Regions from separate parts of the Blautia sp. HA9023 genome, predicted to be linked through region 1. Evidence: predicted binding sites of a transcription regulator. Region 1 holds the regulator's gene; each other region holds the start of a gene.
What was found. The regulator HrcA, encoded in region 1, represses chaperone genes, less so after heat shock. The targets are predictions, from matches to a motif close to TGTTAGCACTCNNNNNNNNNGAGTGCTAACA.
Positions count from the first base shown of each region.

Region 1 (3,425 bases):
GTCCCTCAGCTGTAGCTGTGATAAACGGAAGGTTGATGTTTGTTGTTGTTGCGGAAGAAAGCTCTTTCTTAGCTTTCTCAGCTGCCTCTTTCAGTCTCTGAAGAGCCATCTTGTCGTTGCTTAAGTCTACGCCCTCTGTTCTCTTGAACTCGGAAAGCATGTAATCTGTAACTTTCTTATCAAAGTCATCTCCACCAAGACGGTTGTTACCAGCTGTGGAAAGAACCTCGATAACGCCATCACCAATCTCGATCACAGATACATCAAATGTACCACCACCAAGGTCGTATACCATGATCTTCTGCTCTTTCTCATTGTCAAGGCCATATGCAAGAGCTGCTGCTGTAGGCTCGTTGATGATACGTTTTACATCAAGACCTGCAATCTTACCTGCATCTTTGGTTGCCTGACGCTGAGCATCGTTGAAGTAAGCCGGAACTGTGATAACTGCCTCTGTTACTTTCTCACCAAGATATGCCTCTGCATCCTTTTTCAGTTTCTGAAGGATCATTGCGGAAATCTCCTGTGGAGAATATTTCTTGTCATCGATGGTTACACGGTAATCGGTACCCATCTCTCTTTTGATAGAGGAGATTGTTCTGTCTGCATTTGTAACTGCCTGACGTTTTGCAGGCTCACCTACCAGACGCTCTCCTGTTTTTGTAAATGCTACAACGGATGGTGTTGTTCTTGCGCCTTCTGTATTTGCGATAACTGTCGGCTGTCCACCTTCCATTACGGCTACACAGCTGTTTGTTGTACCTAAGTCAATACCAATAATCTTTCCCATGATTTTTTCCTCCTGTTTTAGTCTGTATCTGTTAAAATAAAGTTTGTTGTCAGTTAGTTCGCAACCTTTACCATACTGTGGCGTACTACGAAATCCTTGTAGGTGTAACCCTTCTGGAATTCTTCCACCACGATGTTCTCTCCAACCTCTTCATCCTCCACATGCATCACTGCATTGTGGAAATCCGGGTTGAATTCCTTTCCCACTGCTTCGATCGGCTTCACACCAAGCTCATCCAGTGTTGTGGTAAGCTGCTTGTAGATCATTTTCATTCCATCTGCAAAAGCATCACCTTCCTGTGCCTGTGCAAGACCTCTTTCGAAGTTATCCACAACCGGCAGGATCTTTTCAACGATCTCTTTTGCTCCGATAATGTACATGCTGGATTTTTCTTTTTCCGTTCTTTTACGGAAATTATCAAATTCAGCCATGGTACGCTTCAGGCGATCGGTAAGCTCCTCCACCTTCTGCTCAGATTTATCTTTTTTCTTCTTTCCGAAGAAGGAAGTTTTTGATTTTTCTTCTTTTTTATCCTCTGAGGCAGCTTCTTCGCCTGGAGTATTGTTTTCTTCCTCCGGCAGATCTTCTCCCTCCGGTGTCAGGTTTTCTTCTTCCTGATCTCCGTCAGTTACGGGGATTTCCTTCTCCGCTTCCTGCTCTTCGGATGTTTTCTTTGTTTCCTCCGACACTTTTTTTCTACCGCCTTTCTAAGTTTTCTTCTTTTTCAAAACGTCATCCAGATGATTCTTCAGTTCCTTCAGACTGTCCACTACATTCTCATAATCCATTCGTTTGGGACCGATGATCCCGATGGTTCCGTACATTCCGTCTCCCAGTTCATATCTGGCAGTTACAATGCTGCAGTCCTTCATGGTCTGGATCGGCATCTCATCACCGATGTAAACCTGGATTCCTGTATTCTCTCCATCTGACATCTGTTCTTTTACAAGATCGGCAAGTTCATGCTTCTCCTCAAATGCGGAGATCAGCTCCGTTGCCTTCTCTTTATCGGCAAGTTCCGGATACTTGAAGATGTTCGTTGCACCTGAAGTATAGATCTCCATATCTTCCTCTTCCACATGAATGGTGGCTGCCACTGCATCCAGAACCGTTGCCACCACACCGCTGTGGCTGCCTGCCTGTTCCTTCAGTCTGGCGATCATCCCAAGGTTGATATCCTGGATCGGGATCCCATTGAGATTGGTATTAAGAAGAAGATTCAGTTTCAGGATCGTCTGGTCGTCCATTTCCTCATCCAGATTGATGATCTGGTTCCGGACTGTGTTGTTGTCACTGACAACCACTGCCACAAGCTGAAGCTCGCTCATTCTCGACAGCTGGATGAACTTGATCTTGTTGCCGCTGTACTGCGGAACGGAAACCATGGTAGCATAGTTGGTATTGGAAGCAAGAACCTTCGCAACCTTCTTAAGCACCTTATCCATCTTATCTGTCTTCTCAATGATCAGATCTCGCAGCTCTGCAACCTCTGCTTCCTTCTCCTTCATCAGCTCATTGACGTAAAGTCTGTAGCCCTTATCAGAAGGAATTCTTCCTGCTGAGGTATGAGGCTGGACGATATAGCCCATATCTGTCAGGTCTGACATTTCATTTCGGATCGTTGCGGAACTTACATTGAGATCCGCATACTTGGAAATGGTCCTGGAGCCAACCGGTTCTCCGGTTTCCATATAGGTCTTGATGATTGCTTTCAAGATTTTTTGCTTGCGCTCATTCAACACCTCTTCCATGAAGCCATCTCCTTTCCTTTTTATTCTTCCTGACGGATGTTGATTCTTTTTTTATATCTGTTAGCACTCATTTTAGTGGAGTGCTAACATCTACAGTCTTTAAGATATCACCATGTAAAATATTTGTCAATATGTTTTGAAAAAAAGTTCTTATTTTTTCAAAACAAAAAAAGCATCAGTACGATGCTTTTTTGTAATACTGGTCTATGCAGTTCTGTGCCCCAGCAAAAAATTCCGCTTCTGTTTTCTGTCCCAGCACATATTTCTGAAATTCCGTCCCCATGGACGAAACAGCTTCTATGGAATCGGCACACAGTGGTCTTGCCTTCAGCTTATAATCTTTCAGATATTGCCGGATCATTTCAATGCCATCCAGATCAAAATTCTTATCCTCGATCACATCCAGTCTTGCCGGACACATTTTTGTCAGCTGTCCGTAATTTTTACTGGCCTCATATCCGGACACATACTGGAGGAACTTCAGAGCTGCTTCTTTATGATCAGAATTTTTATTCAGTACATACTGCCAGGTTGCGATATTGGTCACCTTCTCGTCAAATTCCGGAAATGGTGCCATATGGAGCTTATCTTTTCCATACACGCCTGCATTCTGAAAGGTACTCAACGCACCAGTATACATGAACATACATCCATACTGGCCGTTTATAAATTTTTCATTCAGCTGGTCATGCTGGTCGATCAGATTCTCCTCTGATATCATCCCTGTATCCAGCATTCGCTTCATATATTCTGCCGCTTCTCTTGTTTTCGGATCCGTCCAGTCTGTATAATCTCCTCCGAAAAAATCGACATACTCGCTGATACTATTATATATGTAAGAAATCTCCCATGCATCCCCGTATGCATATTTTCCCGTATTCTGA
Region 1 is NZ_JBWLUR010000008.1:730,287-733,711, reverse strand. It holds gene dnaK (molecular chaperone DnaK) at 1-790, opposite strand, end outside; gene grpE (nucleotide exchange factor GrpE) at 844-1,479, opposite strand; gene hrcA (heat-inducible transcriptional repressor HrcA) at 1,498-2,541, opposite strand; gene AC04Q6_RS13335 (ABC transporter substrate-binding protein) at 2,717-3,425, opposite strand, start outside.

Region 2 (3,425 bases), on a different contig from region 1:
ACTCGGATTTTGTCTCCTCGATCTGAGCACGGATCTGTGCAACACGTTTTGCAATGGCATCTTTGTCACCGAGACCATCAACGATAACTGTGTTCTCTTTTGCAACTTTAACAGATTTTGCACGTCCAAGCTGCTCCATCTTAGCTTCTTTCAGGTCAAGACCAAGCTCATCGGAGATCACCTGTCCGCCTGTCAGGATCGCGATATCCTGAAGCATCTCTTTTCTTCTGTCACCATAGCCAGGAGCTTTTACAGCTACTACCTGGAAGGTTCCTCTCAGTTTGTTGACGATCAGAGTTGTAAGGGCCTCACCCTCAACATCCTCAGCGATGATGAGAAGTTTCGCACCGGCCTGAACAACCTGCTCAAGAAGTGGAAGGATCTCCTGGATATTGCTGATCTTCTTGTCTGTGATCAGGATGTACGGATCATCAAGAGTTGCCTCCATTTTCTCCATATCTGTGGACATGTATGCGGAAATATATCCACGGTCAAACTGCATACCTTCTACAAGGTCAAGCTCTGTATGCATGGTCTTGGACTCCTCAACAGTGATAACACCGTCTTTGGAAACTTTCTCCATAGCATCAGCAACAAGCTGTCCAACCTGCTCATCACTTGCAGAGATTGCTGCTACGTTAGCGATCTGCTCTTTGCCGTTGATTGCCTGGCTCATGTTCTTGATTGCTTCTACTGCAACATCTGTTGCTTTTTTCATACCTTTTCTGAGGATGATCGGGTTGGCACCTGCTGCCAGGTTCTTCATTCCCTCATGAACCATTGCCTGAGCAAGTACAGTCGCTGTTGTAGTACCATCACCTGCTACATCGTTTGTCTTGGATGCAACTTCCTTGATGATCTGAGCACCCATGTTCTCGAATCCGTCCTCAAGCTCGATCTCTTTTGCGATGGAAACACCATCGTTTGTGATAAGCGGAGCACCGAAAGATTTGTCAAGTACTACGTTTCTTCCTTTCGGTCCAAGTGTTACTCTTACTGTATCTGCAAGTTTATTTACACCAGCTTCAAGTGCTGCTCTTGCTTCTGCGCCATATTTAATTTCTTTTGCCATGATAAAATGACCTCCTATTTATATTGATATACGATAAGATGTTTATATTATTTAATAACTGCCAGGATATCTTCCTGTTTTACAATGATGTAATCCGTACCATCCATCTTAACTTCTGTTCCTGCATATTTGGAGTAAATAACAGTGTTTCCGACTTCTACTTCCATCTTTACTTCTTTGCCATTTACAACTCCGCCAGGACCAACTGCGATAACTTCTGCCTGCTGTGGTTTCTCCTGTGCCTGTCCCGGAAGTACGATTCCGGATGCTGTTGTCTCTTCTGCCTCAACCTGTTTTAATACTACTCTGTCGCCTAAAGGTACTAACTTCATGATCTATGTTCCTCCTTATCAGTTCCATTTTCGTTTGCTAGCACTCACTTTCTACGAGTGCTAATCACTATGGCTATATTAGTGAATTTCACGTTTTTTCGCAACTCTTTTAAGATATACTATTTCTAGTTTATTCTCTTTATATCTCTTTTATACTCTTGTTTTCTCTTATTTTCTTAATTTCATTATTTATTTTGATTTTTTCTAAAAAGATACACTTTCCTTTTATGCGATCCTGCAAAAGAATTTCAGTAAAAAAGAGACTGCCCACAATAACGGGTAGTCTCTTTCGTCACGTTCTTTATCTTATATTATCAGTCGGCAGATAATGCAGATCGCATTATGCCTTTTTGTTTCTCTGTGCCTTGATCTCCTCAAGCTCGTCGAAGATTACTTCATTAAGAACCTTAATGTAAGTTCCCTTCATACCGGAAGAACGGGACTCGATCACACCTGCACTCTCAAATTTACGCAGTGCATTTACGATCACAGATCTGGTGATACCTACGCGGTCAGCAATCTTGCTGGCAACAAGGATGCCTTCGTCTCCATCCAGTTCATCAAAGATATGGATGATCGCCTCAAGCTCTGAGAAGGACAGGGTACTGAACGCAGATTTCACGATCTGCTGCTTTCTGTCTTCCTCCGCATTCTCATCATGAACCGCACGCATCATTTCCAGACCTACAACAGTTGTACCGTACTCACTGACAATAATATCTTCAATATCATACGGATGATCGTTACGATACATAAATAATGTTCCCAGTCTCTCACCTGCAATATCGATAGGGTTTACGATTCCCTGATAATTCCCTGGTACATGCTCAAAGCCAAGTGTCTGGAGATTGACATTCTCCTTGGTAGAAAGAACGCCAAGAAATCTCTCGTTCAATAACGGATCAATATGTCCGCCGATCTTATCATCGATCAGCTCTGTGATCTCATCTACGCCCGGACAGATACTGACTCCCAGAACCTTACCTTTCTTACTGAGTACCAGGATGTTGGAACTTAAGGTTTCCATGAGCACCTGGCAAATGTCGTTAAACACTACCTTGCTTGAGCTGCTGTTATGCAGAAGCTTATTGATTTTTCTAGTTTTATCTAGCAACTGAACGCTCATTTTTTCCTCCTTTCACTTTCGTACCTTGAAAGAAATCGTTTTTCTAGTCTAATATTACACGTTATTCTGGAAATTTACAAGACATTTTTATATTTTTTTTATTTTTAACGGGATTTTCTGAAAATTGGTAGAAAAGCATTTATTCCATCAATCTTCATCTTTTGGTTTCTGTTCCACATATCCGCAGGTTTCCTGGCTGCAAACCAGCTTATTTCCCTTTTCGAGCATATAATTGCCACATTTCGGACATTTCTTTGCGGATGGTTTCTGCCAGGACATAAAATCACATTCCGGATTATTCTCACATCCGTAATATTTTCTGCCCTTTTTCGTTTTTTTCATGACAATTTCACCGCCACATTTCGGACATGCAACACCAATCTTTTCATAATATGGTTTCGTATTACGGCAGTCCGGGAATCCCGGGCAATGCAAGAAATCTTCCGTGTGGACCATACTTAATTACCATGTTACGGCCACAGTTGTCGCAGACTACATCTGTAACCTCATCCTGGATATCAACTTTCTCCAGTTCTTTCTCCGCCTCATCCACATCATGTTTCAGATCCGGATAGAAATTACGTACAACAGTCTTCCACTGCACAGTGCCTGCCTCCACGCAGTCCAGAAGTCCCTCCATGGTAGCTGTAAAGTTTACATCCACAATACTCGGGAATGCCTGTTTCATAATATTATTAACAACTTCACCAAGCTCTGTAACGTAAAGATTTTTCTGTTCCTTTGATACGTAGCGTCGGCTGATGATCGTTGTGATCGTCGGCGCATAGGTACTCGGGCGTCCAATTCCCAGTTCTTCCATGGTTTTTACAAGTGATGCCTCTGTATAATGTGCCGGTGGCTGTGTAAAATGCTGTTCCGGTTTCAGTTCTTTCAG
Region 2 is NZ_JBWLUR010000009.1:89,127-92,551, reverse strand. It holds gene groL (chaperonin GroEL) at 1-1,072, opposite strand, end outside; gene groES (co-chaperone GroES) at 1,120-1,404, opposite strand; gene codY (GTP-sensing pleiotropic transcriptional regulator CodY) at 1,745-2,530, opposite strand; gene AC04Q6_RS14165 (topoisomerase DNA-binding C4 zinc finger domain-containing protein) at 2,678-2,872, opposite strand; gene topA (type I DNA topoisomerase) at 2,934-3,425, opposite strand, start outside.
Region 2: the regulator HrcA is predicted to act here: its motif matches at 1,440-1,470, upstream of groES (co-chaperone GroES).

Region 3 (3,425 bases), on a different contig from region 1:
GAAAATTTCCGGTGTCTGCATCTGTCAGTATTATATCTTTCATTTCGTCTTCTTCGTGTAACCACCAGCGGAAATCACATAATGTGGCACCTCGTCCGGCACCTTCAGAACAGTCTACATCCAGGAGTGCTTTTTCCGTCTTAAAAAACTCCGGATGAAGAAGGTACATAAATGGTACCGCATCATGAATACTTGCCACACAACGGTATTTGGTAGGATTTCCAAGTACATAACCGGCCATATCGCCGCAGGCTTTTGCAACCGGGTTACCGGACTGGCATAATTTCATAATCTGGTTTCTGGTGAGATTGCATTTCAGGGTAGCATCCAGTCCGCACATCACCAGTGGAATTCCGGAAGAAAATACGATCTTCGCTGCTTCCGGATCTGCATAAATATTGAATTCCGCTGCCGGTGTGATGTTTCCGCCTTTCGCCGCGCCGCCCATAAATACGATCTGGCGGATCTTCTCCTTCACCTCCGGAAAAATCCTCAAAAGCAATGCAAGGTTGGTCATTGGTGCTGTCTCGATCACCGTTACCTGTTCACCTTCCGGAAGGTCATTCAGAATATCACGGATAAAAAGCACTGCATTGTCTGATGCGAGCTCTTTTTTTGTCTCCGGCAGAACACAGTGGCCAAGGCCTGTCTCTCCGTGGAATTCTTCTGCATGAAGCGGCTCTTTTACAAGAGGGCGCTCCTGGCCTTTTGCCACAGGAACTTTCAGTCCGTAAAAATCTGCCAGTTCCAGTGCATTCTTCGTTACTTTATCAATGGTAGCGTTTCCTGCAAATGTTGTTATCGCAAGAAGCTCCAATTCGTCCTGATGTGCCGCCGCATAAGCCAGCGCAATGCCGTCATCAATTCCCGGATCGCAGTCCATAATAACCTTGATTCTATCTCCCATATGTTCACCTCTGTAAAAACTCTTTCCCCAATTTATAGTATTACCGAATTTCCGCTGTTTACCTGTTCCAAGTATAACAGAGTGGGGAAAAGGTGTAAAGATATTCAAAAGGTACGTCTGAAGTGCGGCATCTCGATTCCGCTGCGCTGCATCTCGATGTCGGGCGTCCGCCCTATACAGGTATGTAGAAAGCCCAGCTTATGTGCGAGCACAACACTGGGCTTTCTACATACCTGTGCACTTCAGACTGGAACGCAAAAAGCCCCTCTGCCGGGGTTGGCAGAGGGGTGAAAAAAAGGGGGTTTATATTAAACAAATGCAATATGACATTTGGAATCTTCATATCCGTTTGGGTTGTTCCGGATATTGCTGCTATGACATCATCCCGTCACCTGGGGCTTACAGCCTTAAGATGGGGGCTTCCTCTATTAGATCAGTCAATTGCAATAAATTTCTTCTCTTCTACTTCTTTCTTGGTCTCTTCTTTCGGGAATGTTACGTGAAGGATTCCGTTCTCATATTTCGCATGGATATCTTCATGTTTAATATTTGGTCCTACATAAAAGCTTCTGTTGCAGGTTCCTGTATAACGCTCTCTGCGAACATATTTGCCTTTCTCATCCTTCTCATCTTTCTTCTCTTCTCTGGTTGCCTGGATGTTCAGATAACCATCCTTCAGCTGGATCTTCACATCTTCTTTCTTAAATCCCGGAAGATCGATATCCAGTTCATAATTTCCGTCAACATCACGGATATCTGTCTTCATCATATCTTTCACCTGAGGATAAGCATTGGCAGCTGCCTGACGGCCTGCAGGATATCCCATAAAATCATCAAATAAATCTTCTCCGAAAATACTTGGCATTAACATAACTCATTCCTCCTGATCTATATTCGCTGCATATTATGCAGGCGTTTTTAATTTACTGTTTCTGAAAACTCTGTAAGAACTTTCTCCGGAAGATTTCTTTTTCTCTCTTCCTTTGTTCTGTATGTACTATAACACGCATTATTAGCACTGTCAAGAGATGAGTGCTAATTATTTTGTGAAGAATTTGTGAAGCCTTGATTTTATGCAATGTCATTAACTTAAAGCAGACGATATTTATTCTAAAAAAATTAGATGTCTTCTGCTTTTTTTTATATGCTTATATTGTAAAAAAAAACCATGAACCTGCCGCAGAAAAGGATGTGATGCTGATGAAACATTCTCAAAAACGTACATTCATGGACATAGAAAAAATGAGTTCTAATGAATTTAAGGCATTTTGTCGGCAGACGGCTCAGACATTAATATTCCTACCACTGCTGAAACGCTGGAACTGTATGGTTCTGCAAGCCGAAAAAATACAAAACCCCAGGCTCAAATAGGATTAGGCTGTATCTATGATGTAATGAATCGCATGATACTAGAAAGTGATTGTAACAAAGTAAAATTTGATGAGATGCGCCTGGCATAAAAGCAATTAGAGCGAATACCGGAAACAATAGGAAATATTCCATTTATCATTATCATGGACCGAGGATATCCTTCTACACCTGCGTTTATACATATGATGGATAAAGGTATTAAATTTATCGTACGTTTAAAAAGCAGTGATTATAAAAAAGAATAAAGCAGTCTGTCGGAAAATGATCAATTGGGTCAATCGGATATTCGCAATCCGCTTTCGCTACTTGCTCATAACCGAATAACTGTTCCGCAGTTTATCAGGAGGGGCTTGTACCCCTCCTGATACAAGTAAGTTGAATAATCCGGGGTGAAATCCATCACCTGTCCGGCGTATGGAAATCAATGTTCCGTTTTTTAGGGAATCACGATTCCGGCAAAAATGGAATCACATTTTTCCTAAACCCTTATAATGATGTTATGCACTTTTAGTGTAAATTCATTATGAGGAGGTCACGATTATGACCAAATATCGAGAAATCATCCGGCTTACCGGATTGGGATTCTCACAACGTAACATCATGGCAAGCTGTGGTGTTTCACAAAAAACTGTCGTCAAAGTTCAAAAACGTGCCAGAGAACTAAATATCTCTTGGCCTCTTGATGAATCAATGACCGACACAGAGCTTCAAAAGCTCATGTTCTCGAAAGAGAGCAAGGTATCTGCCAGTAAGAAGATGCCCGACTACGCTTACATCCGTAAGGAACTGCTCCGTAATGGAGTCACCAAAAAGCTCTTATGGACTGAGTACATAGAGGATTGCCGTGCCAACGGTGAAGAACCACTCATGTATTCACAATTCTGCTATCACATCCAACAGGATGAGCAGAAACATCGTGCTACCATGCATATCAACCGTAAACCCGGCGAACAGGTTGAGGTTGACTGGGCTGGTGATCCGGCAACAATTATTGATCCTGACACTGGTGAAATCTTAAAATCTTACATCTTTGTAGGTGTAATGACTTACAGTCAGTATGCATATGTGGAAGCATTTCTGGATATGAAGCAGAGATCATGGATCAATGCTCATGTCCATATGTATGAGTACTTTGGCGGTGTTGCCA
Region 3 is NZ_JBWLUR010000006.1:702,889-706,313, forward strand. It holds gene AC04Q6_RS07235 (nucleoside hydrolase) at 1-907, opposite strand, end outside; gene AC04Q6_RS07240 (Hsp20/alpha crystallin family protein) at 1,341-1,778, opposite strand; gene istA (IS21 family transposase) at 2,819-3,425, shown strand, end outside.
Region 3: the regulator HrcA is predicted to act here: its motif matches at 1,918-1,948, upstream of AC04Q6_RS07240 (Hsp20/alpha crystallin family protein).

Region 4 (3,425 bases), 580 kb from region 1:
CTACCGGAATGGATGCTTCATAATTTGTTGCGAGAGTGGCTGCGATACGTTGCGCTTCGGCGCATCTGGATTTCATGGTGGTGAGGTCCAGATAATGCGTGATATGAGACTGAGAAGTTACGAAATGTCCCGGAATCATTTTCAGCTGAATGCGGCTGTCACTACGTGCATAGATTTTAATCATTTTGTCCTGATCCATAATAAAAACCTCCTGTCATGATCGTGTTTTACGTGGCTGTTCAGGAGTATTGTCCTGAAAGATTGCGAAACAGATTTAGTTAATGTGCATATTATACCATTAACTTCAAAAAAATGGAATAATGTACTGCAAAATATACAAAAAAATATTCTGAAATACTAATAACTTTGTTAAAAAATGCCCGATATTATGAATTTTTTGACAATGAGAATGCAGCGAAGTGGAATGCGAGTGGCTGGTGTTATGTATAAAAAGAGGAGGAGGGGAATCACTGTGGATTCCCCTCCTCCTGTGAAAGTGAGTCATTGTTATCCTTCAATAGATACATATTTGTCAGCTTCGATTTCTTCGGCTGCTTTTTTCGGAACGGAAAGTCTCAGAACACCATTCTCGAATTTAGCATGAACATCTTCGGTCTTTACGCCATTACCAACATAGAAGCTTCTGCTTGTGCTGCCTGCATAACGCTCACGGCGGATATAATTGCCTTTTTTATCTTCCTCATCTTTATCAAGGCCTTTGGCAGCGGAGATAGTAAGATAACCATCTTTCAGCTGTACCTGAACTTCATCTTTCTTAAATCCAGGAAGATCTACATCCAGTTCATAGCCTTTATCAGTCTCACGTACATCAGTTTTCATAATATTTTTGGCATGTTTGCCATAAAGAGGATTCTTGCCGCCAAAGAAGTTATCTCTGAAACCAAAATCATCCATCCAGTCATCAAATAAGTTTTCTCCAAATACACTCGGGAACATCATAAGTCATTTCTCCTTTCAAATTGAAACGCCGTTCCGGCGGATCGGATCAAGGGGATCCAGCTGTTGTCGGTCTTACCATTGCGGTTTATTCCGCTGTGGTGATGTCTTAGTTATCTGGAACATCCGGAAGCTCTTCTTTTTTTCTCTCTTCCTTTGTTCTATATGTACTATAACACGTATTATTAGCACTGTCAAGCCTTGAGTGCTAATTTTTTTGTGAAGAATTTGTGAACGGTAAAATGAAAAAGTAACTTCCACCCTTAGTCATATCAAAGACACGGATTGAACATTCTGCAATGTTATAGAAACTTTAAAGCATAGAAAAAAGAAAAAAAATCAATATAATAAGGCATATAGATGACATGCGTTGAAGAAAAATTTTAACCAAATCAAGTAAGTCCCCTGCGGGGTTGCGAAAAGCAATAAGCAGTGGGTGGGGACTTGCTTGTATCAGGAGGAGTGCAAGCTCCTCCTGATAAACTGCGGAGCAGTTATTTGGTGTAGAGCTACGTAGCAAAGCGGATTGCGAATATCCGCTTGACTATGTCATTTTGGATTGGACTGACAATAAAAGGATGTGCTGAATAGTTGGAAAAATGCAGGAGGAGAAAGAAATGAAGAAAAAATATGCAGATTTTAAACTGGGTGTACCGGATTATGTAACTGTGGAGACAGAAGATGAGAGACTGGTATGCCAGGGAGGACAGCCGACAGTAACGGCCGGTGCGACTACCGTGGAATTTCAGGATGCAGGTGAACATGAGGATATATTTGTCACCTCAGAGGATGCAGTGAGATGTGTAAAACTGAGATGGAATTACAAGATCCCAAAATCCGCCAGATTCCTGGGAGATGCCTGGGAACGTACCTATGGTGATGTGGAATGGCATGGAATGAGCGGTAATCGTTATCTGCCATGGTATTTTTTGGCGAAGCTTTCTGAGAAAGTCCTTTGCTTTGGTGTAAAGGTCCGCCCTTCCGCTATGTGCTGCTGGCAGGCAGATACAAAGGGAATCACATTATTTCTGGATGTTCGCTGCGGTAATACAGGAGTACAGCTGAAAGGAAGAAAGCTGCATGCCGCACAGATCGTCTGCATGGAATCAGAAGGAGCAGATACTTTTGAGACTGCACAGGAATTCTGCAAAAAAATGTGTACAGATCCGATTTTCCCGGAGTTCCCGGTATATGGAAGCAACAACTGGTACTATGCTTACGGCGACAGCTCTGAAGAGGAGATCTTAAGTGATACCGATTACATCCTGAAACTGACCGAAGGGGTAAAAAATCCTCCATTCATGGTTATTGATGACTGCTGGCAGGAGCATCACCGCCTGGACGAATACAACGGAGGACCATGGACAAAAGGTAACGCCAAGTTCCCGGATATGAAAGGCCTTGCAGACAAGCTGAAAGAAAAAGGTGTCCGCCCGGGAATCTGGGTACGTCTGCTTCTTAATGAGGATGAGAACATCCCGGATGAGTGGAGGATTTCCTATAATGACTGTCTCGACCCGTCCCATCCGGACGCACTGGCATATATCCGAAGAGATATCGAACGGATCTGCGACTGGGGATACACTCTGATCAAACATGATTTTTCAACTTTTGATCTTTTTGGAAAATGGGGATTTGAGGCAAATTTAAGAGATAATTCCATGGAGAAATGGCATTTCTACGACCAGACCAAAACCAGTGCAGAAATTGTAAAAATGCTTTATCAGGAAGTTTACGATGCTTCCCGCAGTAATAACGCAGTGATCATCGGCTGCAACACTATCGGACACCTGGGCGCAGGTCTGATGCACCTGAACCGGACCGGTGACGATACCAGCGGACGTATCTGGGAGCGTACCAGAAGAATGGGAGTAAATACACTGGCATTCCGTCTCCCACAGCACAATGCTTTTTATCATATTGATGCAGACTGTGTAGGTATTTTCGGAATGATCCCGTGGGATAAAAACCGTCAGTGGGCAGACGTTCTTGCAAAGAGCGGCACACCACTGTTTGTATCCGCAAAACCTGGAGTTCTGAACCCGGAAGAATTTGAGGAGCTTCATCAGATCATGCTGCGGGCATCAGAACAGAAAGAGCATTTTGTTCCACTTGACTGGGAGGAGATCGACTGCCCGGAAGTATGGGGAGAAAACGGCGAGACCATCACGTACGACTGGTATGATAACGAAGGTCCGACCATGGATGCGACAGTAGAATACTACAATGCAAAGGTAGTTGTTCCGTAAATCCGAAGAAGTGATTCAGCAATCCAGAAGATCCTCGGCATGATGATATTTTTCCCGGTATTCCCGGGGCGTCATGCCGGTTTCTTTTTTGAAGGCGCGGGAAAAGGCAAAAGGATTCTGATATCCGCAGGAGATCGCCACGCTGGATACAGGGATATCTGTGATCGTCAGAAGTTCCCGGGCATTGATGATCTTGGCTGAAGTCAGGAAAGCCTGGGG
Region 4 is NZ_JBWLUR010000008.1:149,220-152,644, forward strand. It holds gene AC04Q6_RS10640 (phosphoribosyltransferase) at 1-199, opposite strand, end outside; gene AC04Q6_RS10645 (Hsp20/alpha crystallin family protein) at 508-960, opposite strand; gene AC04Q6_RS10650 (glycoside hydrolase family 36 protein) at 1,575-3,206, shown strand; gene AC04Q6_RS10655 (AraC family transcriptional regulator) at 3,222-3,425, opposite strand, start outside.
Region 4: the regulator HrcA is predicted to act here: its motif matches at 1,141-1,171, upstream of AC04Q6_RS10645 (Hsp20/alpha crystallin family protein).